DNA from 4 places in the Streptomyces sp. NPDC017936 genome. Region 2 is predicted to be linked to each of the others. Evidence: riboswitches for the same ligand, from Rfam matches in the RefSeq annotation. Region 2 holds a riboswitch; each other region holds the start of a gene.
The links. A riboswitch is a leader RNA that binds a small molecule or an ion and turns the genes downstream of it on or off. The one in region 2 is predicted to bind cyclic di-AMP.

Region 1 (7,438 bases), on a different contig from region 2:
GCGGCTCGTTCGCCGTCAACAGCGGCTCGGTGTAGTCGTGGATCAGCGGCCGGACCCCCGGCCGGCCGACGTAACGGCGCAGCCGGGTGGTGGTGTTGGTGTTGGCGCCGTAGCCGACGTAATACGTCTTCAGGTAGTCGTACTCGGCGAGGGCGCCGCCGCGCCGCGTGGCGAAGAGGTCGTCCGGGGAACGGACGTCGACGGCGTTCCAGAAGTTGTTGAGGTCGGAGACGCGGTCGTTCGCGCCGCCCGCGGAGACCGGGGTGGCGGTGTACTCCAGGACGTACGGTCCTTCGAGCCGCTGCTTGAACCAGATGGTCGCGCCGGCGGGCACGTCGACCTCCAGGGTGCCGCGCGAGGCGGTGACGGTGCCGCCCTTCTCCAGTTCGACGGCCCAGCGGCGCAGGCCGCGGCGGAAGTCGTCGTGGGCGATCAGGCGGCGGTGACGGGGTGCGGCGCTCGCCTCCGCCGCGGGGGCGAGGGCGGCCAGGGCCGCGCCGGCGGCCAGGGCGCCGAAGGCTCTGCGGGACGTGGTCACGGGAAAGTGCTCCTTCAGGGGGTCGTGATGCGGGGCGCGGGGACGCGACGGGTCTCGGTGCCGAGGTAGTAGTCGGTGTACGTCGACTGGAGGTAGCCGCGCACGGTCCAGCCCAGGCGGTACGCGGGGTTCTGGGCGAGCGTGTAGAGGCGGGTCCGCGTCGGCTCGGTGGTGGTGTACAGGCGCAGGGCGGTGTGGTCGGCGGTCTCGGCGAGGATCTCCTCGCGCCAGTCGCCGAGGAGGTCTCCGTAGAAGGGGGTGGCGTTGCGGGCGCCGGAGACGACGCCGGCCGGGTCGAAGAGCGTGGCGCTGGTCTCGGTGGCCGGGTCCCACTTCTCGACGCGGGTGAAGTCGAGGTTCTCCGACGCCTTGTCGCCGTCCCACCAGATGCGGAAGTTGACGCTGGGCGTGGTCGTGGAGACCTTGCCGTCCTGGACGTTGTGGACGCCGGCGCCGGGTGCGGTGACGTCGGCGGTGGAGGTCCAGTACTCGTAGCCGGGATGGCCGGGGTCGATGTCCCCGGTGCTGCCGCGGCCGACGTCGATGTCGGTGTCGTTCACCCAGTCGGCGGGGTGCTGTCCGGTGACCAGACGCTCCCCGGTGTCGGCGTCGTAGTAGTACCAGGGGAAGTTCGGGACGACGCCGAGTTCGGCCTGCTGGATGGCGAAGCCCTCCAGGCCGGGGCGGCCGGGATCGAGGTCGGCGATGTGGAAGCGGTCGCCGTGCCCGGCGCCGTCGACGACGTAGCGCAGGGTTCCGTCGCTGTTGACGACGTAGTTGCCGTCGGCGATCTCGTCCCTGCCGTCCCTGTCGACGTCGACGGTGCGGATCTGGTGGAAGCTGGTCGCGCCGCTGTCGGAGGGGACGACGTACTTCCAGCGGCGTTCGAGGTCCGTGCCGTCGAAGTCCCAGGTCTGGAAGAGGATCCGGAAGGTGCCGCGCTTGGCGCCGACGCGGGTGACCAGCTTGGTGACCAGGCTCGGGTGGACGCCGTCGAGATGGGCGATGCCGAAGTGGCCGCCGGAGGGGCCGTCGGCGGCGAAGTCGTCGGGGACGGGCTGCCGGGTGCGCTCGGCTCCGGTGGCGCCGTCGATCACCGAGACGAACTGGTCGGCGGGCGAGGCGGCGGTGACCCGCGCGCCGTCCGCGAAGGTGGTGCCGTCGGCCGTGTGCACCAGCACCTCGGCCTTCCCGTCGCCGTCGAGGTCGTAGACGGTGACGTTGTCGTCGTTGCGGTAGCCGCCGATCGCCGTGGAGCCGCTGATCGCGGCGGGCGCCGGGTCGTTGGCGCCGTTCCCGCCGACCTGGGTGTAGGAGCCCGGGCCGAGGTCGACCCGCCAGAGCCGCTCCCCGGTGAGGGTGTACGCCTCCAGCAGGTCGGACCGGTCGCGGGTCCCGGAGAGCCGGCTGACGACGAGTTCGTAGCGTCCGTCGCCGTCGAGGTCGCCGGGCCAGGCGTGCTGGACGGTGTAGCCGTCGGCCGCGGCGAGCGGGATCTCGGCGTACCCCTCGGCGAGGTCGAGGGCCGCGGAACCCGGCCGCTGCTCGCGCCCGCCCACGACCGCGCGCACGGTGTAGGTCCCCCTGCCCCGGGAGTCGTCCTGGTAGGTCGTCGACTTCCTGATCGGCTCGCGGTTCAGCCGGCGGCCGTTCTTGTACACGTTGAAGGCGATCGCGTCGCCGTACCGGGCGTACTCGGTGCCCAGCAGGCGCCAGCTGAGGAAGGTGCCCTCGCCGGACGGCACGGCGACCAGGCCCCGGTCGAGGTTCTCGACGATCCGGCGCGGCTGCTCGGCGGCCTGGCCGGCGGGCGCGGAGAAGAGCCCGGCCAGCAGGGCGGCGGCGGTGACGGCGACGGTTCTTCGGCGTCGGGTGGGGTTCACGTGTGGTCCTTCACGATGGGAGTGGTCGTGGGGTCGGCCACCTCGCGATGTCCGGTCACCGTCCATGAAGCCGAACGACGTTCGACGTGTCGGACATGCGCGGGATCGCGGAAAGCGCTTGTCCCCTACGGGAGATCACTGTCTCCCCCCTCCGTCCCGCCTGTCGACGGTCCGGCGGGGACCGCCATACGACCGCAACACAATGATCATGAAGACGCAAACACGCCGGAGGCCGGACCCGGGAAACGGGTCCGGCCTCCGGCGTGGGGCAGCTGGTCGCGCCAGGCGTCAGCCGACGGAGACGCCGTGCGAACGGAGGTAGGCGAGCGGGTCGATGTCCGAGCCGTAGTTCGGCGTGGTGCGGATCTCGAAGTGCAGGTGCGGACCGGTGACGTTGCCGGTCGCGCCGGACAGGCCGACCTGCTGGCCCGCGGAGACGGTCTGGCCGGCCGAGACCGAGAGCGAGGACAGGTGGGCGTACTGGGCGTAGTAGCCGTCGGCGAGCCGGATGACGACCTGGTTGCCGTACGCGCCGCCCCAGCCCGCGGAGACGACCGTGCCCGCGCCGACGGCCCTGAGCGAGGTGCCGGTCGGGACGACGAAGTCGACGCCGGTGTGGTAGCCGCTGGACCACATGCTGCCGGACATGCGGTACGGGGTGCCGACGGCGGCGTTCGCCGTGGGCAGGGCGTAGCCGCTGGAGCCGCCGTCGTTCCCGGCGCCCTGGGCGGCCGTGGTCCGGGAGGACGAGGACTGCCCGGCGGACTCCGAGGCCTTCGACCGCGAGGCCTCCGAGGCCTCCGAGGCCTTCGCGGACTTGGACGACTGCGACGACTTCGACGAGGAGGAGGAACCGGCCGCGGCGGACGGCGACCCGGTGGCGCCGGTCGCGGCCTTCTCGCCGATCGACAGCTTCAGACCGGGGTGGATCAGCGACGGGTCGTCGCCGACGGCCGCGCGGTTGTCGGCGTACAGCTTCTGCCAGCCGCCGCCGACGTGCTGCTCGTCCGCGATCTTGGAGAGGTAGTCGCCCGCCCGCACCGTGTAGGTCGTGGCGCTCGCGGCGGACTTCGAGCCGGCGGCGGCCGGCTGCGCGACCGGAACGCTCTGGACGGCCTTCTCCGGAAGCGAGGACACCGGCTGCGCGGCCGGTGCGGCGTGGGCGCCGGCGGCGCCGATGAGCGGGAGGGCGAGCGCGGCGCCACCGGTTCCGGCGGCGGCGAGGGAGCGGGTGAAGCGCTGGGTCTTCGGGCGGCGGTGCTTACCCTTCGCGGGCATGGCGGATTCCTCTCCGGCGCCTGCGAGGTGAGCTGTCGGGTGCGGGCTGGAGATGCCCGGCCGCGCCGGGGCGCGGCTTTACCCCGAGCCTGTTCCGGAGACCGGAACAGGCGGTTCTGCCTGTGGGTCCCCCGCTCCTGCCGTGCACGGGTGAGTGTGTGCGGGCTCCGGGCGGCGGCAGGATTCGGCGTCCGTCCGGATCGGTGTGGAACGTAAGCGACCCGGACGCACGACGACAAGCGAGGGTTGCCCCCCTGCCCCCTTCCTCCCGGCCCCCGGCGGGGAATCCCGGTCACTTTCCGTGTACCGGAACGGCCGCCGCCCACCGAACGGCCGGGAAGAGCACCGAAATTACGTGAACATGACGAGCGACGCACGGTCACGGATATGACGCTCCTCACGTGACGTGCCCCCAGGACCCTTTACTCCCGGCCGAGTTGGAATGAAGGCCCCCAATCCGGACAGATCACTCAGATGCGACGCAAGCGGATGACCGTCGCATCGAGGTCACCACGGAGCCCCGTGCGCATCCCGTGGTGCACCAGCACCGCCCCCCGGTGCACTTCGCCCGTTTCGAGGCATTCGTACGAAGCGGCCGGGTCGAGGCCGCGCAGCCGTACCGCCGGCACCGGCTCGCCGTACCGCTGCGCCTGGAGCCAGGCGAGGACGACGGACTCGTCCCCGCGCACGTACTGCACGGCGCTCAGGCCCCCCTCCGGGGGCCGCAGCCGGTAGAGCTCGCCGTGCTGCACGAGGGGCCGGATCTCCTTGTAGAGATCGACCCAGCGGCGGGCCTCGGCGAGCTCCTCCCCGGACCACTCGGAGAGGTCCCCGCCGACCCCGAGCACCCCGGCCATGGCGCTGACGAACCGGAAGCGCAGCGAGCTGACCCGGCCGTTGAGCTGGGTGTTCGGACTGTCGGTGACCCAGGCGGCCATCACCCGCGCGGGGTGGATCTGACTGAAGCCGTGCTGGATGGCGAGCCGGTCCAGCGGGTCGGTGTTGTCGGAGGTCCACACCTGGTCCGTGCGGCTCATGATCCCGAGGTCGATCCGCCCGCCGCCGCCCGAGCAGGACTCGAAGGCCACGCCCGGATGGGCCGCCCGCAGCCGGTCCAGCAGCGCGTACAGGGCGCGCACGTGGTCCACCCAGAGCCGCTGGGGGTAGTCGTCGTCCGGCCAGCCGGCGTCGGTGAAGCAGCGGTTGAAGTCCCACTTCACGTAGTCGATGGGCGCACTGGACAGCAGTCCGTCGAGCTGCTGCCAGAGGTACTCCTGGACGTCCTCGCGCGCGAGGTTGAGCACCAGCTGATTGCGCAGCTCCGTCCGCCTGCGTCCCGGCTGGTACTGCACCCAGTCGGGGTGCGCCCGGTACAGGTCGCTGTCGGCGTTGACCATCTCGGGCTCGACCCAGATGCCGAACTGCATGCCGAGCGCGTGCACCTGGTCCGCGAGCGGCTCGAGGCCCCGCGGGAAGCGCTCGGGGTTGGGCCGCCAGTCGCCGAGCCCGGCGTGGTCGCCGGTGCGCGCGCCGAACCAGCCGTCGTCCACCACGAACAGCTCGACGCCGATGTCCGCGGCCCGCCGCGCGAGGCTCGCCTGCTGTTCCTCGGAGATGTCGAAGTAGGTGGCCTCCCAGGAGTTGAACAGCACGGGCCGGTCGCGCCCGGCCTCCGGGATCACGTGCGCCCGCTGGTAGGCGTGCCAGGCGCGGCTCGCGCCGCCGAAGCCGGCGTCGGTCCACAGGCCGGCGAAGACGGGCGTGGTGAACGACTCCCCGGCCGCCAGCCGCAGCAGGCCCGAGTCGTCGTAGCCGGCGCCGCCGGTGATCTGCACGCGCGCGTCGGGCAGCTGGGCCACGGCGATCCGCCACGAGCCCGACCAGCCGAGGGCGCAGCCGTAGACCTCGCCCCGCTCCTCGGTCGCGTCGGTGTCCAGGGCGACCCAGGGCAGGTGCTGGTGGCCGGTGTGGCCGCGGCGGCTGCCGATGACCTTCTCGCCGTAGGTGAGGGGCCCCCGGGTGAGGCGGGACTCGGCGGCCCAGCGGCCGTGCAGCTGGGACAGGCGCCAGCCGTCGCGGTCGGGCAGGCTCCAGGCGGCGGAGTCGGCGCGCAGCAGTTCCAGGGGTTCGTCGCCGTCGTTGCGCAGGGTCACCCAGCGTTCGACGACGTCGTCGCGCATCCGGTAGTGGAGGGTGACGCCGAGCCCGGCGTCACGGAAGAGCAGGCGCAGTTCGCCGCCCTCGGTCTCGTGGCCGGCGAAGGTCCACTCGGTGCCGCGCCGCCCGGCGCCGCGCACCGACAGGGCGGGCCGGACGAAGCGGGCCCCGCCCTCCACCGGGTACTCCTCCCGGCCGTCGAGCGGGGACTCGAAGGACCAGTAGTCGGGCAGGGGGCGCTCGGCGAGGGCCTCGGCGTCGGCGAGCGCGAGCCGCGGGCCCCAGTGCAGGTGCACGAGCTCGTCGGCCTCGGTGACATGGACGGCGTAACTGCTGGCGGGCCCCGTAAGGAGCCAGGTGCGGCCGTCGGCGGCGGACTCGGGCATCAAACCCCCACTGATTCGAACAGGTGCGATCAAGCTCCGACATCATCAGGGGACGGGGCCCGCCTGGGCAAACACCCGCACGGCCCATGAGCCGGACACGTGCTCCTGCTCACTGTGGGCGATCCGTTGCGCCACGCATCGTTGTCGTATCGTCGGGGAAGCGTTCCGTCGGCCATCCGAGCCGCGCCGGCCGGGACCGACGACCGCCAGGAGCCCCTGTGACGCAGCAGATCCCGTCGACCGAGTCCCAGCTGGCCGGTGTGCGCAACTTCCGTGACGTGGGCGGCCTGCCCACCGTCGACGGACGGCGGGTGCGGCACGGCGTGCTGTTCCGCAGCGGCCACCTCGCGCACGCGACCGAGGAGGACGCCGCCTTCCTCTCCTCGCTGGGCCTGCACACGGTCTTCGACTTCCGCAACGCGGCGGACCAGCGGCTGGAGGGCCCGGACGTCGAGCTGCCGGGCGTGCGCAACGTGAACCTGCCGCTCTCCGACCCGGCGGACGGGGCCGAGTTCTGGAAGATGGTCCGCGACGGCGACATCGAGCAGCTGCGGGGGATCCTCGGCGACGGCAAGGCGGCCGGCCGGATGATCGCCTCCTACCGCTCGATCGTGAAGGAGCGCACGGGTGAGCACTCGCGCGTGCTGCACTCCCTCGCCGAGGACAGCGTCCCGGCGCTCATGCACTGCGCGGCGGGCAAGGACCGGGCCGGTCTGTCCGTCGCCGTGACGCTGCTCGCGGTGGGCGTGGAGCACGAGGCGATCATGGCCGACTACCTGGAGTCCAACGCCAAGCACCGCCGCTACAAGGTGCGCCGCAGCGGCACCTCCGCCGAGGCGTACTCCCCCGAGGTCATGGAGCTGCTGAGCCCCCTCTTCGAAGCCCGTGCCGAGTACCTCACGGCCGCGTTCCGCACCATCGAGGACACCTGGGGCGGTGTCGAGGCCTACCTGGAGCAGGGCCTCGGGCTGGCCCCGCGGACCCGCGAGCGGCTGCGGGAGCGCCTGCTGGACTGAGCGGGCGCTCCCGGAGCCCGGTCTCCCCTACTTGGCGCCGACCTCGAACAGCAGCCAGAGGAACCCGGCGAAGAGGTGCCCCACGGCGATGTAGATGATCAGCCGGATCCACAGGCTCCGGGGGAACTTCTCCTCGATGTCGCTCATGGCGTCTCTCCAGGGGTGGGGCCGAGGCACAGG
Region 2 (7,438 bases):
CGGCCGCGGAGCCGGGGACGGGGAGGTCGTCGCGGCCGCCCGCCGAGGCGCGCGAGGCGCGGGCGCCGTCTCCGCCGGTGTCCCCCTGGATCCGGGCGCGTTCCGCGGCCGTCAGCCGGGACAGCAGACGGCGTGCGGCGTCCAGCTTGCCGGTGATGGTCTCCTTGTGCCGCTTCAGCTCCGCCCGGCGTGCCGCGAGGGAGGTCAGTTCCAGGCGGGCGGCGCCCCGCAGCTGCTCGATCTCGCGGAGTTGCCTGCGGACGCGGGTGACGGCGGCGGACTGCCGGTCGCCGGCGCGTTCGGCGAAGGCGGCGCCGTCCAGGTACTGGTCGGGGTCGTCGGAGAGCGCCAACTGCATCGCGGGGGCGAGTCCGCCGCTGCGGTACTGCGCGGCCGCCATGGAACCCAGTTCCTCGCGGGCCGAGTTGAGCCGTGCCTCCTTGCGGGCGGCCTCGTCCCGCAGGGACTTCAGACGCTGTTCGGCGGCCGTCGCCTTCTCCTGGGCGCCGTTGTACTTCTCGGTGGCGGCCTCCGCCTCCTGGTACAGCTTGTCCACCTTGGCCTTCACCTGCGCCGGTGTGGGGTCGGGCGCGGCGTGGCCGGTTCCGTCGAAGCCCGCCGCGCCCGCCGCTCCGGCGAGGGCGATCGTGGCCGCCGTGCGGACGGTACGGCCGCCCAGCGAGCGCTGTCGGGGCTTGCGGTGCGCTGCCACGTGGACTGCACGTCCTTTCGTACGACCGCCTCGTCGGTACGGCCGTCGGAGGGCCGGGCCCGGGTGGGCCCGTGCCCGCCGGGGGAGCGGACGGACGTACGGCCGCGGGGCGCGGCTGACGCGTCCGGCGGCGGCCCGCACACGGGAGCGGGACGCCGCCGGACTTCTCGGCGGTGGTGGCCGACTGCCGCCCCTGGTCCGGGCGGCGGTGGGGAGCCGGTCACCTGGGGGAGGACGCTAGGCCCGTCGGTGTCGGGTCGGTAACGGAATGTGCGGAAGTGACCCGAGGGGGTTGCCGGGTGACCGGTTGTGTCCGGCGATCCGGTCCGCAGGCGTCGGCTTCGGACGGCGCGTTGACCGATGCGGTGGATTCGGGTCACATCCGGACGCCCGGGTGCTATGGGTCGCATATATGCACTGCCCCGAGGGGTGCACGCGCGCGCCGAGCCCCCTCCTGCCGCGATGCCCGCCGTACGCCCGTGCCCTCGATGCCCTCGGTGCCGTCACGGGGGTGGGCCGGTGTCGGGCGGGACCGGCCCGGCTGGCTAGCATCCGGCCTCATGGACGTACTCATCCATCTTTTCGTCGGCCTGCACATCATCGGCATCGCCGCGCTGCTGGGCGGCTTCCTCACGCAGATGAAGGCGATGGGCCGGGGCACGGCCCGCTTCGTCCCGGCGATGCTGCACGGCGCCCTGACCATGCTGGTCACCGGCGTGATCCTGGTGGGCCTCAACCAGGCGGACGACCAGCAGGTCGACAACATCAAGATCGGCGTGAAGCTGGCCCTGCTGATCGTGATCCTCGGACTCGTCTACGTGAAGCGGGACGACGAGAAGGTGGAGAAGCCCCTCTTCGGCCTGGTCGGCCTGTTGACCGTGGCCAACGTTTTCATCGCGGTGCTCTGGACCTGACGGACGCGCGAGCGGCCAGGAGCGCCCCCGCGGCGACGGCCAGCCAGGCGGCCACCGCGATCCACAGCAGCACCTCCCCGGGGCGGCTCAACCACGGGACGTCCACGGCGGTGGCGACGGACAGCATCGCCACCGCCGTCATGCCCATCGGGAACACGGTCGACCAGCGGCGCGCGTCATAGCGCGGCCGCGGCCACCGCGCCTCGGCGAACAGCAGGACGACGTAGCAGGTCAGGTCGAGGATCATCAGGCCGACGGTCATCGTGCGCAGCGCGTCGGTGTCGTCGTCGTTCCACAGGTACAGGCCGCCGCCCTCGGCCCCCAGGAGCATCGCGCCCGCCACGGCCGAGATGGCGAGCGCACCGCCCGCCACCCAGTGGTCCCCGGCGCCCCGGGCCACCTGCCGCGGGTCGAAACGGGCCAGCGCGACGACGTAGAGCACCAGGCCGAGCCAGAACAGCGCGAGTGCGGTGTGCGCGAGCCAGGCCGCCGCCTCGGCGCGGGCGAGGACGGCGCACAGCACGGAGAGTCCCTGGGTGGCCACACAGCACAGGAACACCGACCCGGGCATGCGCCGCTCCCAGTGCCGCAGCACGCTCGCCGTCGGCACCGGCCACAGCACGGCGGCCAGCGCCAGCAGCGCCTCGGCGAGCGGGTGCCGGCCGAGCGCGGAGACCCGCGTGCCGAGCACGGTGGTCGCCGCGACGGCCGTGAGCCCCACCGGCGTGGCCGCCTCGCCCCGCCATCGCGCGGGCTCCCACAGCAGGCGCAGGACGAAGCCCGCCGCCGGCGCCACCCAGGCGGCGGCCGTCAGCGCGAGGGCGATCCCGGAGAGCACCTCGTACCCCGTCAGGTGCAGGCCGAGAGACAGGACGCCGGTCGCCATCGCAGCGGCCCCGGCCGCCGGCGGACGCCGCGCCCACCGGGCGCGAAGGGAGGAAGAGCGGGGCATGCGGCCGATGCTAAGGAGCGCCGGGCGGCTCGCGCGGGGGCACGCGCGCGGGGACGAGGAAATACGCGCGGGCGCAGGACACGGAGCGGGGACGCGCGGCTGTGGCGCGAGCCCCCGTCTCCGCCTCCTCCGTGCCCCGGCCCTCGCCCGGGCGGGAAGGCCCGGCCGCGAAACGTGCCTCCACGCGCGCGTGCCCCGTGACGACCGGGGCCCCGCTCGGGCGGTCCCCGGCCCGCCGGGCGGCCGCTCAGGCCGGCCGCACCACGCTGTGGATCGACGACTCGCCGTCGTAGTACACCGACTCCTCGCGGACGTACGCCCCCGGCTTCGGGGCGTGGATCATCATGCCGTTGCCGATGTAGACGCCCACGTGGGTGACGTCGTCGTAGAAGAAGATCAGGTCGCCCGGCAGGGCGTCGGCGAGGGAGACGGTGGTGCCCGCGTCGACCTGGTCGTACGTGGTGCGCGGAAGGGTGACGCCGGCGGCCTTCCAGGCGGCCTGGGTGAGACCGGAGCAGTCGTACGACTCGGGGCCCGTGGCGCCCCAGACGTAGGGCTTGCCGATCTGGGCGCGCGCGAAGGCGAGCGCCTTCTCGGCCTTGGTGGCGTACGAGGCGTCGGAGGACGAGGGCGACGAGGGCGACGACGAGGACGTGTCCGTGCCCGGCGAACCGCCCGTGGCCGACGAGCCGTCGCTCCCCTGCTGGGCGGCCGCCGCCTCGGCTGCCTGCTGCTGTGCCAGTTCCGCCGCCTTGCGGGCGGCCTCCTGCTGCTTCCGCTTCTCGATCGCGGCGAGCCGCGCCTTCTCCTCCGCCGTCAGCTGGGACAGCAGCGCGCGTGCGGTGCTGAGCTTCTTCTGGACGGTGGCCTTGGCGGTCCTGAGGTCGTTCTGCGAGTCGGTGAGCGTCTCGAGGCTCTGCGAGGCCTCCTGACGCTTCTTCATGGTCTGCGACTGCTGGGTGACGTAGTCGTCGACCGCGCTCTTCTGGCGTTCGGTCAGCCGGCCCATCAGCTGCGTCTGGTCGAAGTAGTCCTGCGGGGTGTCCGCGAGCAGGAAGGTCGCTGTCTCGGGGGCGGAGGCGCCGGTGCGGTACTGCGCGGCGGCGAAGGAACCCAGCTGCTCCCGTGCTTCGTTGAGCTCCTGGGCGCGCTGGGCCACGTCGTCGAGGAGGGAGTCGACGCGCTTGCGCTGCTTGGTCGTCTTCTCCTTGGCGGCGTTGTACTTCTCGGTCGCCGACTCCGCCTGGCGGTAGAGGTCGTCGACCTTCTTCTCGACCTCCTCCAGGCTGGGCTTGTCGTCGGTCGAGGGCGCGGCGTTGGCCGTCTGGGAGAGCAGGGCCACCGAGGTGAGGGCGGCGGTGGCGAGGGCGGGTCTGCGTATGCCTGCCACGCGCGTGCCCGCGGGGCGCGGCTTGCGGTGCTGCGACGCCAAGGGAGGCGACTCCTTCCATCGTCCGCCTACCGGGTTAGCTGTCGGGTTCGGGCGGGTGGTTCGGAAGGGTTGCCCTACGGCCTCTCCCCGGGAGGGGAGTCGGGCCGATTCACCCCGGGTTCTCGGTGGGTCCCCGGCTCCGGCTGCCGCGAGGGGGCGCGCCGGACTCGGCGGAGGCCGCGCGGCCCGGCGAGGTTCGCCGGTGGGGGTCGTACGGCCTGCCCGGCACGGTAGCCAACTCGTGTGGTCCCTGTGAAGGTTGATGGGTGATATGCCCGATACATTTTCGTGACCTTCGGTCAGGGGTTCGCGCCCGCTCAACGCTCTGTGGCGTTGGGCGGGGATATGTCCGTATGTGTTCCCGGGTGGTGACGCCCGCCGCTTCGGGCCCGGGCCCCCTTTCGGCTGTGGTCGGCGCCCGCGCGTGCCGGACCTTCGGTCACGCATCGTGACGGCTCGTACCGGGGGCGGGAAACCGCCCGGGGCGCCCGGAGGGCCCCGGAGCCTCCGGAGGACCCCGAAGGCTCCTGGAGGGCCGCAGAGGCCGCACAGGCTCCGGGAGAGGCCCCGAGGGCGCCTCCGGGCCCCGGAGGCGCCCTCGGGGGCCTCTCCGGCCGTCCGCCCGCTCCCGGACCGCTTCCGGAGACCGGGATGTTTTCGGGACCGCCGCGGGTTGTCGGTGGGGCACCCTAGACTCGGAGAGCGATGAGCAGCCTCTTTGACGACAGCTTCCTGGCGGACCTCCAGGCCCCTCGCGGCCACGAGGAGGAACCGCCGCCGCCCGACGACGATCACGCTCCGGAGCCGCTTCCGGACGATCTGTTCGGCGGGAAGTTCGACGTGCCGCCGGACAGGGACGCGTACTACCGCGACGGCGCCCCGCGCCCGGTGATCGACGCGGCCGCGCTCCTGGAAGGGCTCAACGACAACCAGCGCGCCGCCGTCGTCCACTCCGGCACCCCGCTGCTCATCGTCGCCGGCGCCGGCTCCGGCAAGACGCGCGTGCTCACCCACCGCATCGCCCACCTGCTCGCCGAGCGCCACGTCCACCCGGGCCAGATCCTCGCGATCACCTTCACCAACAAGGCCGCGGGCGAGATGAAGGAGCGCGTCGAGCAGCTCGTCGGCCCGCGGGCGAACGCGATGTGGGTGATGACCTTCCACAGCGCGTGCGTGCGGATCCTGCGCCGCGAGTCCAAGAGGCTCGGCTTCACCTCGTCCTTCTCGATCTACGACGCCGCCGACTCCAAGCGCCTGATGGCCCTGGTCTGCCGCGACCTGGACCTCGACCCGAAGCGCTTCCCGCCGAAGTCCTTCAGCGCCAAGATCAGCAACCTGAAGAACGAGCTGATCGACGAGGAGGACTTCGCCGCCCGGGCCGCCGACGGCTTCGAGAAGACCCTCGCCCAGGCCTACGCGATGTACCAGTCCCGGCTGCGCGAGGCGAACGCGCTGGACTTCGACGACCTGATCATGACGACGGTCAACCTGCTCCGGGCGTTCCCCGACGTCGCCGAGCACTACCGCCGCCGCTTCCGGCACGTCCTGGTCGACGAGTACCAGGACACCAACCACGCCCAGTACGCCCTCGTCCGCGAGCTCGTCGGCACCTTCGAGCGTCCCGCCGACGCACCGCCCGGCGCCGACGACGTCCCGCCGGCCGAGCTCTGCGTCGTGGGTGACGCCGACCAGTCGATCTACGCCTTCCGCGGCGCGACCATCCGCAACATCCTCCAGTTCGAGGAGGACTACCCGGACGCGACGACGATCCTGCTGGAGCAGAACTACCGCTCGACGCAGACGATCCTCTCCGCGGCCAACGCGGTCATCGAGCGCAACGAGTCCCGCCGTCCCAAGAACCTGTGGACCAACGCGGGCGCGGGCGCCCGCATCACCGGCTACGTCGCCGACACCGAGCACGACGAGGCCCAGTTCGTCGCCGACGAGATAGACCGCCTCACCGACGCGGGCGAGGCCAAGGCCGGCGACGTCGCCGTCTTCTACCGGACCAACGCCCAGTCCCGTGTCTTCGAAGAGGTCTTCATCCGCGTCGGCCTGCCCTACAAGGTCGTCGGCGGCGTCCGCTTCTACGAGCGCAAGGAGGTCCGGGACGTCCTGGCCTACCTGCGGGTCCTGGCCAACCCGGAGGACTCGGTCCCGCTGCGCCGCATCCTCAACGTCCCCAAGCGCGGCATCGGCGAGCGCGCCGAGGCGATGATCGACGCCCTGTCCCAGCGGGAGAAGATCAGCTTCCCGCAGGCGCTCAAGCGCGTCGACGAGGCGTACGGCATGGCGGCGCGCTCCACGAACGCCGTGAAGCGGTTCAACGCGCTGATGGAGGAACTGCGCACGATCGTCGAGTCGGGCGCGGGACCGGCCACGGTCCTGGAAGCGGTGCTCGAGCGCACCGGCTACCTCGCCGAGTTGCAGGCCTCCACCGACCCGCAGGACGAGACCCGGATCGAGAACCTCCAGGAACTCGCCGCCGTCGCCCTGGAGTTCGAGCAGGAGCGCGGTGAGGGCGAGTCGGTCGGGCTGGCCGAATTCCTCGAGCAGGTGGCCCTGGTCGCCGACTCCGACCAGATCCCCGACGAGGACGAGGACGGATCCGGCGTCATCACCCTGATGACCCTGCACACCGCCAAGGGCCTCGAGTTCCCCGTCGTGTTCCTGACCGGCATGGAGGACGGCGTCTTCCCGCACATGCGCGCCCTCGGCCAGACCAAGGAGCTGGAGGAGGAACGCCGCCTGGCCTACGTCGGCATCACGCGCGCGCGGGAGCGGCTGTACCTGACGCGGTCCGCGATGCGCAGCGCGTGGGGGCAGCCGTCGTACAACCCGCCCTCCCGGTTCCTGGAGGAGATCCCGGCGACGCATGTGGACTGGAAGCGGACGGGGGCGACCGCGCCCGTCTCCTCGGGTCCGGTCTCGGGGGTGGCGGCGTCGCTGTCCTCGTCCCGCTCCCGGTCCTCGGCCGCCGGCGCCTCCGGCTTCGCGACGCGCCGGGGCGGCGCGGCCGAGAAGCCGGCCGTCTCGCTGGCCGTCGGCGACCGCGTCACGCACGACCAGTTCGGGCTGGGCACGGTCGTGGCGGTGAAGGGCACCGGCGCCAACGCCGAGGCGACGATCGACTTCGGCGACACCAAGCCCAAGCGGCTGCTGCTGCGGTACGCGCCGGTGGAGAAGCTCTAGCCCCGCGTTCCCGGCCGGTCACGCGCCGGGCCCCCGCCCGAACGGCGGGGGCCCGGCGCGTGGATCAGGACGCGGAAAGGGGGTACACGGAATCCGGTGGATCAGGTCGGGTCGATGCCGTGGCTGCGCAGCCAGGACAGCGGGTCGATCGACGAGCCCCCGCCCGGACGGACCTCGAAGTGCAGGTGCGGGCCGGTCGAGTTGCCGGAGTTCCCGGAGTACGCGATCGGGTCGCC
Region 3 (7,438 bases), on a different contig from region 2:
CGCACCCGGTGCCGCCCCGGCCGCCTCCGCCGCGTCGTCGTCCATCGGCTCCCCCGATCGTCGGTTCACGTCAGGGTACTTACTGCCCCGAGTCGGCCGCCTTCACGAGGGCGTCCTTGGTGACGGCGCCGACGTAGACCTTGCCGTCGTCGGTGACCAGGGCGTTGACCAGGCGGGTGGAGAAGACGGTGCCGGAGCCGAACCTGCCGGTGACCTTGTCGCCGAAGGAGTCCAGGAAGCCGCCGAGGCCGCCCGCGTCGGGGAGGTCGCCGGAGGAGGGGACGCCCTCGCCGCCGGTGTCGAAGGCGGCGACGGAGGTCCAGCCCTCGCCGATGGTCTTCAGGGCCCAGTCCCGGTCGAAGTCCTCGTAGGGCGACGCGCCCGGGTCCTCGGGCGCCTCGGCCGTGTCGCCCTCGGTCACCTTCGCGCCCTTGGGGGGCGTGAAGTCGAAGGTGGAGGCGGCCGGCCCGGCGAAGCTGACCTGGGTGAAGCCCGCGTCCACGACGGCGGCGCCGCCGCTCGACGGGGTCAGCGTGAACTTCAGCGGCAGCCCGGTCCTCGCGTCCACGGCCACACTGATCGCGCCGACGGTCGAACCGGACTGCTTGGGCTCGACCAGCAGCTTGTAGGCGTCGCGGCCGGCGACCCGGACGGTCCCGTCGACGGTGACGGAAGTGGTGTCGTCCACCGCCTTCAGGGCTTCCTCGGTGAGCTCCTGGGGCGTGGTGGGGACGGGGGTCGCGTCGTCCTTCGCGCCCTGCTCCGCCGTGGAGTGGTAGACCTCGTTGGAGGCGCTGTCGTACCCCCACACGTCCTTGCCGTTGTGGATGAGGCTGTACTCGGCGGCGTTCTCCATCAGGGAGACCTTCTGCCGGTCCGGGCCGTCGGCGGCGACGCGCAGGGTGTGCGTGCCGGAGGCGAGTTCGGTCAGCTTGGCGGACGGGTCGGCGGACGAGCCGCCCGCCTCCCCGGCGGCCCCGGAGAGCAGCCCGCTCTCCAGCCCGCCCAGGTCGGGCAGGCCGAGATCGGTGGTGATCTTCACGGTGCCGGAGAGCCGCTGCACGTCCGATGCGGCGATCTTCTCGATCAGCTGCTGCGCGCTGATCTTCGGCAGGTCCGGGTCGCCCGAGTCGGCCAGCGCCGGGACCAGCCCGATCGTCGCCGCCGCGACACCCGCCACGGTGACCGGAACCACGTACCGCGCCACCTTGCGCCGCCCGCCCCTCGGGCCGTCGGCCTCCCCCGCGTGCGTGCTGTCGTCGGATGCGTACGGTGCCATGTGTGCCTTACCTCCGTCGTCGGCGGCGGCCGGTCATGTCGTGAACGTCCCCTCAAGCCGCCATTCTCACCCGAATCGGTGAGGAGTGGTGTTTTCCGTTGTCCCCATCTGACCAAATCAGCCACCCCCATGCGTCAACCCGAGGACTCAACTCCGCGTACGCCTGCGGTATGACACGACGTCGGACGGACGGGGCCGTCCCGTAGGGGGCCGGGGACGAGCGGAGCGAGCACGGAGGGACCGGCGAGGGCTCGGGCGTCCGTCAGGGTGAAGGGGGCGCAGTCCCGTCAGGGGCGCAGGGGACGAGGTCCCCACGGGGTCCGGGGCGGAGCCCCGAGGCCTTTCGAGGGCCGCTCCTCGAGAAGCCGAGACGGGCGGGTGGGCGAACCCCTCACCCCGCCCGGTGCACCACCGCATCGCACAGTTCCATCAACGCCGACTTCGCCCCGCACTCCCGCAGCGGCGCCAACGCGGCCCGCGCCTCCTTCGCGTACCGCACGGTGTCCGCTCGGGCCTGTTCCAGCGCCGGGTGGGCCCGCAGCGCGGCCAGCGCCTCCGCGTGCCGCGCGTCGTCGCTCAGGTCGGAGTCCAGCAGCTCGCACAGCGCGAGGTCCTCGGGCAGGGACAGCCGGGCCGCCCGCTCCCGCAACCGCAGCACCGGCAGCGTGGGGATGCCCTCCCGCAGGTCCGTCCCCGGCGTCTTGCCCGACTCGTGCGAGTCCGACGCGATGTCCAGCACGTCGTCGGCGAGCTGGAAGGCGACCCCCAGCCGCTCCCCGTACTGGGTCAGCACGTCCACGACCTTGTCGTCGGCGCCCGACATCATCGCCCCGAAGCGGCACGACACCGCCACCAGCGACCCGGTCTTCCCGCCCAGCACGTCGAGGTAGTGCTCGACCGGGTCCCGTCCGTCCTGCGGCCCCGCGGTCTCCAGGATCTGGCCGGTGACCAGCCGCTCGAACGCCTCCGCCTGCACCCGGACCGCCTCGGGCCCGAGGTCGGCGACGATGTGCGAGGCGCGGGCGAACAGGAAGTCCCCCGTCAGGACGGCCACCGAGTTGCCCCACCGGGTGTTCGCGCTCGGCACGCCCCGCCGGACGGCCGCCTCGTCCATCACGTCGTCGTGGTACAGCGTGGCCAGGTGGGTGAGCTCCACCACCACCGCCGACGGCACGATTCCGGGCGCGTACGCATCACCGAACTGCGCCGCGAGCATCACGAGCAGCGGCCGGAACCGCTTCCCGCCCGCCCGCACCAGGTGCTGGGCGGCCTCCGTGATGAACGGGACCTCACTCTTGGTGGCCTCGAGCAAGCCTTCCTCGACAGCCGCCAATCCGGCCTGGACATCGGCTTCCAGAGCCTGGTCCCGCACGCTCAGCCCGAACGGCCCGACGACGGTCACGAGGGGTCTCCTGTCTGCTGGTGTCCACTGCCGCTTACACGGTTTGTCGATAGGTCGCTGCCACCACTCGGCTCAGCGTATCCGGTCACGTTTCGATCACCGATAAGCCCCCACGCCCTCGGCCCCCACATCGCCCGACCGGGAGGCGCGGGAGACACCGGTGCAGCCCGGGCGGTTCCGGATCACGGCCGGCATGTTTCTGACCGGCCGGTACCGGCGGACACGTATCGACTGACCGGGAAGCGGCGATTCATGTCCCGCGCAGCGGCGGACGCCGCCTCCGGCGCCCGGCTCCCTCCCCGAAACGACCACGCCCTCACCGGCCGCCCCAGGGGCCCCTCCGCCCCCCGCGACCCGGCGGTCCGGCGGTCCGGGAGCGCTCCCCGGCCCTCGGCGGGCAGGCCGGCCCGGACCGGCCCCTCACACGCGCGTGCCCCGGCGGACCGGAGCCCACCGGGGCCGCACCGGGCGCGCACCCGCCCACCGGGCGAGGCGCCCCCTCGCCCCGGGGCCGCGCCGGCCGATCGGCCCGCGGGAGCGGCGCGTTCCCCTTCGCCTCCGTACTGCGCCCCATTGGAAGGGACTTGAGGTTTATTGTCCGATTCACCCCTCTTGTCATCGCCCGTGAGTTGGCTCACTTCGCGACACGAGGGCGCCCGGCCCCGGAATCCGTGATTCCGCTTTCCCCGCAAGCGACTTGATGCTTCCCGACGGCAAAGGATCAAGTACCCCATACCCCTCAGACCAAGGTCAATTGGGGCGATCAGTGAATCAGGCACTTGTTCCGGACATGTGCTCTCGCATACGTTCCCGCCCAGTCGGGCGGACGCCGAATCCTGCCGCCGCCCTTCGCCATCCATCGACGAACACTCGCGCACGGCAGGAGCGGGGGACCCAGGTAGGCCGCCGGGCCGTACGTCACGTACGTACCGGACCGGCTCGGGGTGAAGTCGCGTCGCCGTGCCCACGGCGGCCGGCCGGGCACCTTTCCGCCCGAACCCGACAGCTCACCTCGCAGGCGTCGGAGAGGAAGACCGCCATGTCCGCTGCCGCTCAGCCCCGCCGTGCCCGCATCCGCCTCGCCCGGACCGTCGCCGCCGTCTGCGCCGGCGCCGCCGTGTTCACCCTCCCGCTCGTCGGCGCCGGCAGCGCGTCCGCCGCCGGCACGGGGTCGGGCACCACGATCGCCGGGTACCCCGACAACCTCGACGGCTGGATCCGCGAGTCGCTCGCGATCATGGCCGAGCGCGGCATCCCGGGCACCTACAACGGCATCCACCGCAACATCATGCGTGAGTCCTCGGGCAACCCGAAGGCCATCAACCTCTGGGACTCCAACGCGGTCAAGGGCACCCCCTCCAAGGGCCTGCTCCAGGTCATCGACCCGACCTTCACCGCGTACCACGTGCCCGGCACCTCGTACGACCCGTACGACCCGGTCGCCAACATCACCGCGGCCTGCAACTACGCGGCCGCGCGCTACGGCTCCATCGACAACGTCTTCGGCGCCTACTGACCGGCACCCCTCCTAGGGGAAGAGCCGTTCGAGGACGACGGCCACGCCGTCGTCCTCGTTCGACGTCGTCACCTCGTCGGCGACCGCCTTGAGTTCCGGGTGGGCGTCGGCCATCGCGACACCGTGCGCCGCCCAGTCGAACATCGGGATGTCGTTGGGCATGTCGCCGAAGGCGAGCGTCTCCTGCGGCCGCAGCCCCAGGTGCTCGGCGGCCAGTGCCAGACCCGTCGCCTTGGTGATGCCGCACGGCTGCAGCTCCACCGTGCCCGGCCCCGACATGGTGACGGTCGCGAGCGAGCCGACCACCGAGCGGGCCGTCGCCGCCAACTCGTCGTCGGACAAGGCGGGATGACGCAGCAGCACCTTGCTGATCGGCGCGCACCACAGGTCGTCGCGCGAGCCGACGCGCAGGGCCGGCAGGGTCGGGTGCGGCATCCGGTAGCCCGGCTCGATGAGCGTCAGCCCGTCGACGCCGTCCTGGTCGACGGCCGCGTACACCTGACCGACCTCCGCCTCGATCTTGCCGAGCGCGGTCTCCGCCAGCTCCCGGTCCAGGGTGACCGACCACAGCAGACGGTCCGCGCCGGCGTCGTACAACTGCGCGCCCTGGCCGCACACCGCGAGCCCCCTGCTGTGCAGGTTCTCCAGCAGCGGCCGCACCCGGGGGGCCGGCCGTCCCGTCACCACGAGGTGGCGGGCGCCGGCGGCCGCCACCCGCGCCAGCGCGTCGAGCGACCGGTCGGAGAACGTGTCGTCGCCGCGCAGCAGCGTTCCGTCCAGGTCGGTGGCGACGAGGGAGTACGCGCAGCGCGCGGCATCTGCGAAGGGTGCGGCCATGATCAGAGAATACGGATTCCGTCCGCCCCCGACTCACCGTCCGTCCGGCCCCGGCCGGTGCCGGCGGAAGGGACGACGCGAGCGGGGAACCGGCGGGGTTGCGCACGGCTGAAACGGCTTTCCACCACAACGTCGGGTACAGACCGGTTAAAGGCCTCTGCACCGGTTGGCAACAACATGGTGTGCTACCTACCGCCCGAACTGCCTGGAGGGGTACCGTCCAAGGGTCCAGGGGGGACTTGATCGGGGGGTCAGGTTGAGCAGTGGACGTGTTCGCGTGCTGAGGCCGGAGGATCTCGGCGAGGGGGAACGGGAGCGGTGGCGGGCGCTGCGCGCGGCGTCGACGGTCCCGCGCAACCCTTTCATGGAACCGGAGTTCGCCGACGCGGTGGGCCGCGTACGGCCGCGCGCGCGGGTGGCGGTGGTGTACGAGGGGCGCGAGCCGGTCGGCTTCCTGCCCCACGAGCGGGGCCGGCTCGGCCAGGGCCAGGCCCTCGCGTACGGCGTCTCGGACGCCCAGGGAGCCGTTCTGGCACCGGGAATCGGGCTGGACGCGGACGAACTGATGCGGGCCTGTTCCCTGTCCAGCTTCGCCTTCGACAACCTGGAGGCGGAACAGGGCCTGTTCGTCTCGCGCGCGGCCGCCGAGTACGCGGCCTACGTCATCGACGTGGAGAAGGGCTACGAGACCTACGAGTCCGTCCTGCGCGCGCAGTCGCCGAAGTTCCTGAAGACGACGCTCGCCAAGGAACGCCGGCTCGGCCGACAGGTCGGCCCGTTGCGGTTCGTGTTCGACGAGCGGGATCCGGCCGCGCTGCGCACGCTCATGGCGTGGAAGTCCGCGCAGTACCGGCGGACCGGCCGCCGGGACCGGTTCGCCCAGGAGTGGATCACCCGGCTCGTCGACACGCTCGCCGGGACCCGCGCCCCGGAGTGCTCCGGCACGCTGTCCGTCCTCTACGCCGGTGAGCGGCCGATCGCCGCGCACTTCGGCCTGCGCTCGGCGACCGTGCTGGCCTGCTGGTTCCCGGCGTACGACCCGGAGTTCTCGAAGTACTCGCCGGGCCTGGTGCTGCATCTGCGGATGGCCGAGGCGTCGGCCGCCGAGGGCGTCGGGCTGCTCGACCTGGGGCGGGGCGCGGCCGAGTACAAGGACTCGCTGAGGACGGGCGAGCTGCCCGTCTACGAGGGGACGTGGACGCGTCCCGGCGTGGGAGCGGCGCTCGCCTGGCTCAGCCGCGAGCCCTCGCGCCGCGCGCACCACTTCGTGCGGCACCGGCCGCGGCTCGCGGCGACGGCCGCACGGATGCTGAGGAACGCGGGCCGGCTGCGCCGGGCGTGAGACGGACCGCGGCGGGCGGACCACGGCTCGTGGGGCGCGGCCCGTCCCACGGGCCGGGGTCGCGCACGCGGCTCGGGGGGCGCGGAAACACCCCGGGGCGCGGGAGCGGCTCCCCGGGGCGCGGTCGCGGCCCCGGCGGTCGTGGTCCTGGACCGGCGGTCGTGGGCGCGGCCCGAGCGATCGTGGTCGTGGCCCGGCGGTCGTGGGCGCGGCCCGAGCGGTCGTGGTCGTGGCCCGGCGGTCGTGGGCGCGGCCCGAGCGGTCGTGGTCGCGGCTCACTCGGGGAGGCTCGTGGTCGTGCCAGGGGAGGGGCTCATGAGAGCAGGGGGGTTCATGTCTCGAGAACGGGTGGAACAGGAGATCAGGCGGTTCCTGGACATCGGTCCGGTCCAGGTCGCCGAGCTGGACCTGGACGGCGCCGAGGCCGTCCTCAGACCCGGGCCGGGCAGCCCGCCCGTCACCCACGGCGAGGTGTTCCTCCTGGTCAGGAGGGCCGGCCGACCCGTCGGCACGCTGCTCGGGCGGGTTCCGCAGGGCGCCGACCCCCGGACGGTCCTCGCCGGGCAGGCCCGGAAGCGGATCGTCCAGGAGCCGGAGCCGGAGCCGGAGCCGACGGCGAAGACGAAGGCGAAGGCGTCTCCCCCGCCGTGCACCAGCGTGGTGATCGCCACGCGGGAACGGTCCGGACAGCTCGCCCACGCGCTCGACTCGATGCTCGACCAGGACCACCCGGACTTCGAGATCGTCGTCGTCGACAACGCGCCGGTGACGGACGCCACCCGGGACCTGATCGAGCGCAAGTACGCCGAGCGGGTGCGGTACGTGACCGAGCCGGTGCCCGGTCTCGCCGTCGCCCACAACGCGGGGCTGGCGGCCGCCCGCGGCGAGGTGGTCGCCTTCACCGACGACGACGTGGTCGCCGACCCACGCTGGCTCACCGAACTCACCGCGCCCTTCGCCGCCGACCCCGGCCTCGGCTGCGCCACCGGCCTGATCCTGCCGGCTCGGCTGCGCACGCCCGCCCAGGTGCTGCTGGAGAGCCACGGCGGCTTCGCGAAGGGC
Region 4 (7,438 bases), on a different contig from region 2:
CGCGAGTCCCACCCGGTCCACGAAGTCGTGGTGCGTGAAGCGGTGGACGTCCTTGGCGGACAGGCGCGGGTAGGGCGCGAAGAAGCGGTAGTACTTCGACTCGTCCGAGACCTGCTCGTAGAAGCTGACCAGGCGCTCGGCGTCGCCGACGGTGATGGGCCGGATGCGCGCGGTGCCGCCGTCGCGCAGCACCACGTCGGCTTCCCAGTGGGCGGGGTACTCGTGCCGGTCCGGGGCGCTCTGCATGGGGCCCAGAGTACGGCTCGCGCACGACAACGGCGCGAGGCAGTCTGTGGAGGACGGGAGGCCGGGCCGGGGCCCGGGCGGCCGGACGGGAACGGGACGCGGGACAGGGACACAGCACCGTTCCCGGCACGCTCCACGTGTGGAACACTGGTCTAGACAACCCTGAGCACTGAAGGGCAGCAACACATGGCTGAGCGCCGCGTCAACGTCGGCTGGGCCGAGGGCCTCCATGCCCGCCCCGCCTCCATCTTCGTACGGGCCACCACGGCCGCGGGCGTCCCGGTGACGATCGCCAAGGCGGGCGGCACCCCCGTCAACGCGGCCTCCATGCTGGCCGTCCTCGGTCTGGGCGCCCAGGGCGGCGAGGAGATCGTCCTCGCCTCCGACGCCGAGGGCGCGGACGTCGCGCTCGACCGGCTGGCCAAGCTGGTCTCCGAGGGGCTCGAGGAGCTTCCCGAGACCGTCTGAGCCCCGCGGCGCACAGGGAGCCGCGTCGCCCTTCCCGGGCGGCGCGGCTCCGCCGTTTCGGCACGGTCGCGCTCCGGCGCCTTCACGCGGCCTCGCGAAGAAAATCAGCCCGAGCACGCCGAAAAGGAAAGCACGCGCACACGAAGAGCGCGCCACCAGGAATTCACGGCGCACCACGAAAAGGGCAGCGGAAATCCACGTCCGCCGAATAACCCCTCTTTGTATACGGCCCTCGTGTTAATGGCGTGGGCCCGACATGTTGACGACGTGTTGCGAAGTCCTCACACGGTCCGGGCGGTCGCCGCCCGGGAAGCGCGGCCGGTGCGCGGCGGACGAGCGCTCGGTGTGCAGCGCGGTGATCGCCCGCGCGCGCTCGCCGTCGCCGCGCGCGACGGCGTCCACGATCGCGCCGTGCTCGGCCCAGGAGTCCACCGGGTCGGCCGGCGCGTCCACCGCGTACATCCAGGCGATCTTGTGGCGCAGCTGGGTGAGGGTCGAGGTCAGGGCGTGGCTGCCGGAGGCCTGCGCGAGCGTCTCGTGGAACCAGCCGCCCAGGGAGCGCAGGTCGTCGCTGTTGCCCCTCCTGGCGCGCTCCTGACCCAGCCGGACGAGACCGCGCAGCACCTTCAGGTGCGCCTCGGTGCGCCGCTGGGCGGCCCGGGCGGCTCCGAGCGGCTCCAGGAGCAGGCGCATCTCCAGCAGGTCCGCCGCCTCCTGCTCGGTCGGTTCGGCGACGCACGCGCCCGCGTGCCGCCGCGTCACGACGAAGCCCTCCGCCTCCAGGGTGCGCAGGGCCTCCCGGACGGGGACGCGCGAGACGCCGTAGCGGCGCGCGAGGACTTCCTCGGTGAGGCGGCCGCCACGCTCGTGGACACCCGCGACGATGTCGTCCCGGATGGCCGTGCACACCGAGTGCGCCGGAATACGCATGACCGACCTCCGCCTTAATCCCCGTGAAACGCCGACGAGCGACGCGTGGTCAAAGACTCTATTGCAGCGGGCCGGAATTTCCGACGGCGGGCCGGAATCCAGGGATATTTTTTGGACAGCGGAGCGCAGGAAACGACGAAAGCCCCGGCCGGGAAGGCCGGGGCCGGGACGATCCGTCGCGGTGCGTCGTCAGACGTCCACGCCGTGCTTGCGGAGGTAGGCGACCGGGTCGATGTCCGAGCCGTACTCCGCACTCGTGCGGGCCTCGAAGTGCAGATGCGGGCCGGTGACGTTGCCGGTCGCGCCGGAGAGACCGATCCGCGTGCCCGGGGCGACCTCCTGCCCCACCGAGACGCTGATCGACGACAGGTGACCGTACTGGGTGTACGTCCCGTCGTGCATCCGGATCACGACCTGGTTGCCGTACGCGCCGCCCCAGCCGGCCTCGACGACGGTGCCGAGCCCGACCGCGTGCACGGGCGTGCCGCTCGAGGCGTGGAAGTCGATGCCGGTGTGGCTGCCGGAGGACCACAGCGAGCCACCGGACCGGTAGCTCGTGGAGACGTAGGAGCCGGTGATCGGCGACACGAAGGTGTTGAGGCGCTCGCGCTCGGCCGCGCGGGCGGCGCGGGCCCTGGCCTCGCGCTCCTTCTCGACCTTCGCGGCGGCCAGGGCGGCCGCCTCCTTGCGCGCGGCCTCCTCCCGGGCGGCCTGCTTCTGCGCGGCGACCTGGTCGTCGATCTGCTCGGCCACGGAGTCGCCGATGGTGACGACGGGGATCAGGCCGGTCTGCTCGGAGGAGGTCTCGGCGGCGAGAGCCGGGGTGGAGGCGACGGTTCCGATGACGCCGGTGGTGGTGAGCGCCGCGATGCCCGCCGCGCGGGCGGTGGTGCGCTTCGTCCGGCCGGGACGACGGTGCTTCCCGGTGGCGCAGGTGAACGCCATGAAGTTGAGCGGTCCTTTCCTTCCCTCTCGCCTACCGGGTTAGCTGACGGGTTCGGAGCAGGAAGGTCTCCTACGGGCCCCCTCGCGGCACGCGCGGGCGTCCGATTCACCCCAGGGACTGCACAGGTGTGGGTCCCCGGCTCCCCTGGCTCGCGCCGTACGGGGACTCGGCGATGACTGTCCGGTGCCGCGGGTGCGGCGCACTGCCCGACGAACAGCCCGGACGAAACTAGACGCGCCCGCCGTCCGCGCCCAAACGCAACGGGGGTTTTGTAGCGCATGCCACAGGGCAGACAGGCAGCCTCTCGCTCAATTCGGACATCGAAGGGGCCCTGACGACCCGTCGGTCACCAGGGCCCCTCACGCGCGCGTGCCGCGGTGGCCGGGCGTGCGGCCGCGGTCCCTACTCCGCGGGAACGACCTTCACCTCGCCGATGCCCAGGGCCTCGACCGGCTCCTTGATCCGGGCGGCGTCACCGACGAGGACGGTCACCAGACGGTCCACCGGGAAGGCGCTCACGACGGCCGCGGTGGCCTCCACGGTGCCGGTCGCGGCGAGCTGCTGGTACAGCGCCGCCTGGTAGTCGTCGGGCAGGTGCTGCTCGACCTGGTCGGCCAGGGTGCCGGCGACGGCCGCGGCGGTCTCGTACTTCAGCGGCGCCACACCGACCAGGTTCTGCACGGCGACGTCGCGCTCGGCGTCGGTGAGTCCCCCCGCGGCGAGGGTGCGCAGCACCTTCCAGAGGTCCTCCAGCGCGGGACCGGTGTTCGGGGTGTCCACGGAGCCGCTGATGGCGAGCATCGCGGCGCCCGTGCCGTCCGGCGCGGAGCGCAGGACCTGCCCGAAGGCGCGCACGCCGTAGGTGTAGCCCTTCTCCTCGCGCAGGACGCGGTCCAGGCGGGAGGTGAGGGTGCCGCCGAGGCAGTACGTGCCGAGCACCTGGGCGGGCCACACGCGCGCGTGCCGGTCGGGGCCGACGCGGCCGATCAGCAGCTGCGTCTGGACGGCGCCGGGGCGGTCCACGATGACGACCCGGCCGGTGTCGTCGGCGGTCACCGGCGGCACGGGCCGCGGCTGGGCCGGGGAACCCGTCCAGGCGCCCAGGGTGTCGCCGAGGAGCGCGTCCAGGTCGACGCCCGTCAGGTCGCCGACGACCACGGCGGTGGCCGTGGCGGGACGGACGTGCTTCTCGTAGAAGGCGCGGACCGCCGCGGAGTCGATGTTCTCGACCGTCTCCGCGGTGCCCTGGCGCGGACGCGACATGCGCGCGTCGGCCGGGAACAGCTCCTTGGACAGCTCCTTGGCGGCGCGCCGGGACGGGTTGGCCAGCTCGTGCGGGATCTCGTCGAGGCGGTTGCGCACCAGGCGCTCGACCTCGCTGTCGGCGAACGCGGGCGCCCTGAGGGCGTCGGCGATCAGGCCGAGGGCCTTGGCCAGGCGGGAGGCGGGGACCTCCAGGCTGAGGCGGACGCCGGGGTGGTCGGCGTGCGCGTCGAGGGTGGCGCCGCAGCGCTCCAGCTCCGCGGCGAACTCCTCCGCGGAGTGCTTGTCGGTGCCCTCGGAGAAGGCCCGCGCCATGATCGTGGCGACGCCGTCGAGTCCGGCCGGCTCGGCGTCCAGGGGCGCGTCGAGGATGACCTCGACGGCGACGACCTGCTGGCCGGGCCGGTGGCAGTGCAGCACGGTCAGGCCGTTGTCGAGCGTTCCGCGCGCGGGGGCCGGGAACGCCCACGGCCTGGCCTCGCCCGCCTGCGGCTGGGGGTGGAAGTCCATCGTGGCGAGCTCGGTCACTTGGCCGCCTCCTCGTTCTCGTCCTCGTCGGCGGTGCTGTCGGTCGGCTCGGTGGGTTCGTAGACCAGTACGGCGCGGTTGTCGGGGCGCAGGCGGGCCTTGGCCACCTCCCGCACCTCCTCCGCCGTGACGTCCAGCACGCGCTGCACGGCGGTCAGGGCGAGCTGCGGGTCGCCGAACAGGACGGCGTACCGGCACAGTTCGTCGGCGCGGCCGGCCACCGTGCCGAGGCGGTCCAGCCACTCGCGCTCCAGCTGGGCCTGGGCGCGCTCCATCTCCTCGGCCGTGGGGCCCTCCTCGGCGAACCGGGCGAGCTCCTCGTCGATGGCGGTCTCGATGACCGGCACCTCGACGTCGCCGGAGGTCTTCACGTCCAGCCAGCCCAGGGACGGCGCCCCGGCGAGCCGCAGCAGGCCGAAGCCGGCCGCCACCGCCGTGCGGTCGCGGCGGACGAGACGGTTGTAGAGGCGGGAGGACTCGCCGCCGCCGAGGACGGTGAGGGCCAGGTCGACCGCGTCGCACGCGCGCGTGCCGTCCTGCGGCAGGCGGTAGGCGGCCATCAGGGCGCGGGCCGGGACCTCCTCCTCGACGACCTCGCGCAGCTGCTCGCCGATGGTGTCCGGCAGCGTGCCGTCACGCGGGGCGGGCTTGCCGTCGTGGGCGGGGATCGAACCGAAGTACTTCTCGATCCAGGCGAGCGTCTGCTCGGGGTCGATGTCGCCGACGACCGACAGGACGGCGTTGTTGGGCGCGTAGTAGGTGCGGAAGAACGCGCGCGCGTCCTCCAGGGTCGCCGCGTCCAGGTCGGCCATCGAGCCGATCGGGGTGTGGTGGTAGGGGTGGCCCTCCGGGTAGGCGAGGGCGGTCAGCTTCTCGAAGGCCGTGCCGTACGGGACGTTGTCGTAGCGCTGGCGGCGCTCGTTCTTGACGACGTCGCGCTGGTTCTCCATGGACTCGTCGTCCAGGGCGGCCAGCAGGGAGCCCATGCGGTCGGCCTCCAGCCAGAGGGCGAGCTCCAGCTGGTGGGCGGGCATGGTCTCGAAGTAGTTGGTGCGCTCGAAGCTGGTCGTGCCGTTCAGCGAGCCGCCCGCGCCCTGGACGAGCTCGAAGTGGCCGTTGCCCTTGACCTGCGCGGAGCCCTGGAACATCAAGTGCTCGAAAAGGTGAGCCAGACCGGTACGCCCCTTGACTTCGTGGCGCGAACCGACGTCGTACCAGAGGCACACCGCCGCGACGGGGGTCAGGTGGTCCTCGGAGAGCACCACGCGCAGGCCGTTGGCCAGGCGGTGCTCGGTCGCTGTCAGGCCCCCGGTGCCTGCCTGGTCTGTGGCCGTGTGACCCATGGGCATGTACGTCCCTTCCGATCGCGGACGCGGTCGTCGAAACCGCGCTTTTCCTGCCGGTCCTGCCACTGTATGCAAGCGTGCGGAGCGTCGGCGAAGTTCCCGGACGACATACGCCGAGAGCGAGATCGCGTAGCCTGCGGACAGCCGTGGAGGAGACGCCCTCCGGCCGGGGCCGGACGCCGACGCCCGGGTACCGGCACGCGCTGTCAGTGCCACGGTCCACAATGGTCCGCATCAGATCACGTCACACGCTTCGCCAAGAGTGAGCCGAAGGGTCGCGAGCGCCCCGCAGGCGAGCGACCAGAAAACAGGAGGAGCCGGCAGCGATGGCCCGCCGCAGCACGAAGACCCCGCCGCCCGACGACGCGTACGAGGAGAAGATCCTCGACATCGACGTCGTCGACGAGATGCAGGGCTCCTTCCTCGAGTACGCGTACTCGGTCATCTACTCCCGCGCCCTGCCGGACGCCCGCGACGGCCTCAAGCCGGTGCACCGTCGCATCGTCTACCAGATGAACGAGATGGGCCTGCGCCCCGACCGCGGCTACGTCAAGTGCGCCCGCGTCGTCGGCGAGGTCATGGGCAAGCTGCACCCGCACGGCGACGCGTCGATCTACGACGCCCTGGTCCGCATGGCCCAGCCGTTCTCCATGCGCGTGCCCCTGGTCGACGGCCACGGGAACTTCGGCTCGCTGGGCAACGACGACCCGCCGGCCGCCATGCGGTACACCGAGTGCCGCCAGGCCGCGGCGACGAGCCTGATGACGGAGTCGATCGACGAGGACACGGTCGACTTCGCGCCCAACTACGACGGCCAGGAGCAGGAACCGGTGGCGCTGCCCGCCGCCTTCCCGAACCTCCTGGTCAACGGCTCCTCCGGCATCGCGGTCGGCATGGCCACCAACATGCCGCCGCACAACCTGGGCGAGGTCGTCGCGGCCGCCCGCCACCTGATCCGCTACCCGAACGCGGATCTGGACGCCCTGATGAGGCACGTCCCGGGCCCCGACCTGCCCACCGGCGGCCGGATCGTCGGCCTCTCCGGGATCAGGGACGCCTACGCGACGGGCCGCGGCACCTTCAAGATCCGCGCCACCGTGTCCGTGGACACCGTGACGGCCCGCCGCAAGGGCCTGATCGTCACCGAGCTGCCGTTCACCGTCGGTCCCGAGAAGGTCATCGCCAAGATCAAGGACCTGGTCGGCTCGAAGAAGATCCAGGGCATCGCCGACGTCAAGGACCTCACCGACCGTGAGCACGGCCTGCGCCTGGTCATCGAGATCAAGAACGGCTTCGTGCCGGAGGCGGTCCTGGAGCAGCTCTACAAGCTGACCCCGATGGAGGAGTCCTTCGGCATCAACAACGTCGCGCTGGTCGACGGCCAGCCGCTCACCCTGGGCCTGAAGGAGCTCCTCGAGGTCTACCTCGACCACCGCTTCGAGGTCGTCCGGCGGCGCAGCGAGTTCCGCCGGGGCAAGCGGCGCGACCGGCTGCACCTGGTGGAGGGCCTGCTCACGGCCCTCGTCGACATCGACGAGGTCATCCGTCTGATCCGCTCCAGCGAGAACAGCGCGCAGGCCAAGGAGCGCCTGATGGAGCGCTTCTCCCTGTCGGAGGTCCAGACCCAGTACATCCTGGACACGCCGCTGCGCCGTCTGACCAAGTACGACCGCATCGAGCTGGAGGCGGAGAAGGAGAAGCTCAACGAGGA

Region 1: linked by a shared signal. The riboswitch ahead of ACH4F6_RS05960 (LysM peptidoglycan-binding domain-containing M23 family metallopeptidase) and the one ahead of ACH4F6_RS33610 (NlpC/P60 family protein) in region 2 are both predicted to bind cyclic di-AMP.
Region 3: linked by a shared signal. The riboswitch ahead of ACH4F6_RS23515 (transglycosylase SLT domain-containing protein) and the one ahead of ACH4F6_RS33610 (NlpC/P60 family protein) in region 2 are both predicted to bind cyclic di-AMP.
Region 4: linked by a shared signal. The riboswitch ahead of ACH4F6_RS16370 (M23 family metallopeptidase) and the one ahead of ACH4F6_RS33610 (NlpC/P60 family protein) in region 2 are both predicted to bind cyclic di-AMP.

What each region holds. Positions count from the first base shown of each region.
Region 1 is NZ_JBIRHK010000002.1:551,343-558,780, reverse strand. Features, by position in the region: gene ACH4F6_RS05970 (DUF6250 domain-containing protein) at 1-538, opposite strand, end outside; gene ACH4F6_RS05965 (hypothetical protein) at 553-2,421, opposite strand; gene ACH4F6_RS05960 (LysM peptidoglycan-binding domain-containing M23 family metallopeptidase) at 2,710-3,699, opposite strand; cyclic di-AMP (ydaO/yuaA leader) riboswitch at 3,704-3,862, opposite strand; gene ACH4F6_RS05955 (alpha-galactosidase) at 4,170-6,242, opposite strand; gene ACH4F6_RS05950 (tyrosine-protein phosphatase) at 6,461-7,258, shown strand; gene ACH4F6_RS05945 (DUF6126 family protein) at 7,286-7,405, opposite strand; gene ACH4F6_RS05940 (helix-turn-helix domain-containing protein) at 7,402-7,438, opposite strand, start outside.
Region 2 is NZ_JBIRHK010000020.1:126,958-134,395, reverse strand. Features, by position in the region: gene ACH4F6_RS33625 (NlpC/P60 family protein) at 1-712, opposite strand, end outside; gene ACH4F6_RS33620 (hypothetical protein) at 1,273-1,626, shown strand; gene ACH4F6_RS33615 (tellurite resistance/C4-dicarboxylate transporter family protein) at 1,604-2,578, opposite strand; gene ACH4F6_RS33610 (NlpC/P60 family protein) at 2,826-4,010, opposite strand; cyclic di-AMP (ydaO/yuaA leader) riboswitch at 4,018-4,179, opposite strand; gene pcrA (DNA helicase PcrA) at 4,716-7,202, shown strand; gene ACH4F6_RS33600 (peptidoglycan DD-metalloendopeptidase family protein) at 7,304-7,438, opposite strand, start outside.
Region 3 is NZ_JBIRHK010000011.1:127,439-134,876, forward strand. Features, by position in the region: gene ACH4F6_RS23500 (ABC transporter ATP-binding protein) at 1-45, opposite strand, end outside; gene ACH4F6_RS23505 (outer membrane lipoprotein carrier protein LolA) at 80-1,279, opposite strand; gene ACH4F6_RS23510 (polyprenyl synthetase family protein) at 1,671-2,681, opposite strand; cyclic di-AMP (ydaO/yuaA leader) riboswitch at 3,532-3,715, shown strand; gene ACH4F6_RS23515 (transglycosylase SLT domain-containing protein) at 3,721-4,197, shown strand; gene ACH4F6_RS23520 (HAD family hydrolase) at 4,210-5,034, opposite strand; gene ACH4F6_RS23525 (GNAT family N-acetyltransferase) at 5,312-6,376, shown strand; gene ACH4F6_RS23530 (glycosyltransferase) at 6,710-7,438, shown strand, end outside.
Region 4 is NZ_JBIRHK010000007.1:111,998-119,435, reverse strand. Features, by position in the region: gene ACH4F6_RS16385 (GNAT family N-acetyltransferase) at 1-246, opposite strand, end outside; gene ACH4F6_RS16380 (HPr family phosphocarrier protein) at 433-714, shown strand; gene ACH4F6_RS16375 (GntR family transcriptional regulator) at 952-1,644, opposite strand; gene ACH4F6_RS16370 (M23 family metallopeptidase) at 1,834-2,589, opposite strand; cyclic di-AMP (ydaO/yuaA leader) riboswitch at 2,603-2,772, opposite strand; gene ACH4F6_RS16365 (M16 family metallopeptidase) at 2,993-4,381, opposite strand; gene ACH4F6_RS16360 (M16 family metallopeptidase) at 4,378-5,730, opposite strand; gene ACH4F6_RS16355 (DNA topoisomerase (ATP-hydrolyzing) subunit A) at 6,054-7,438, shown strand, end outside.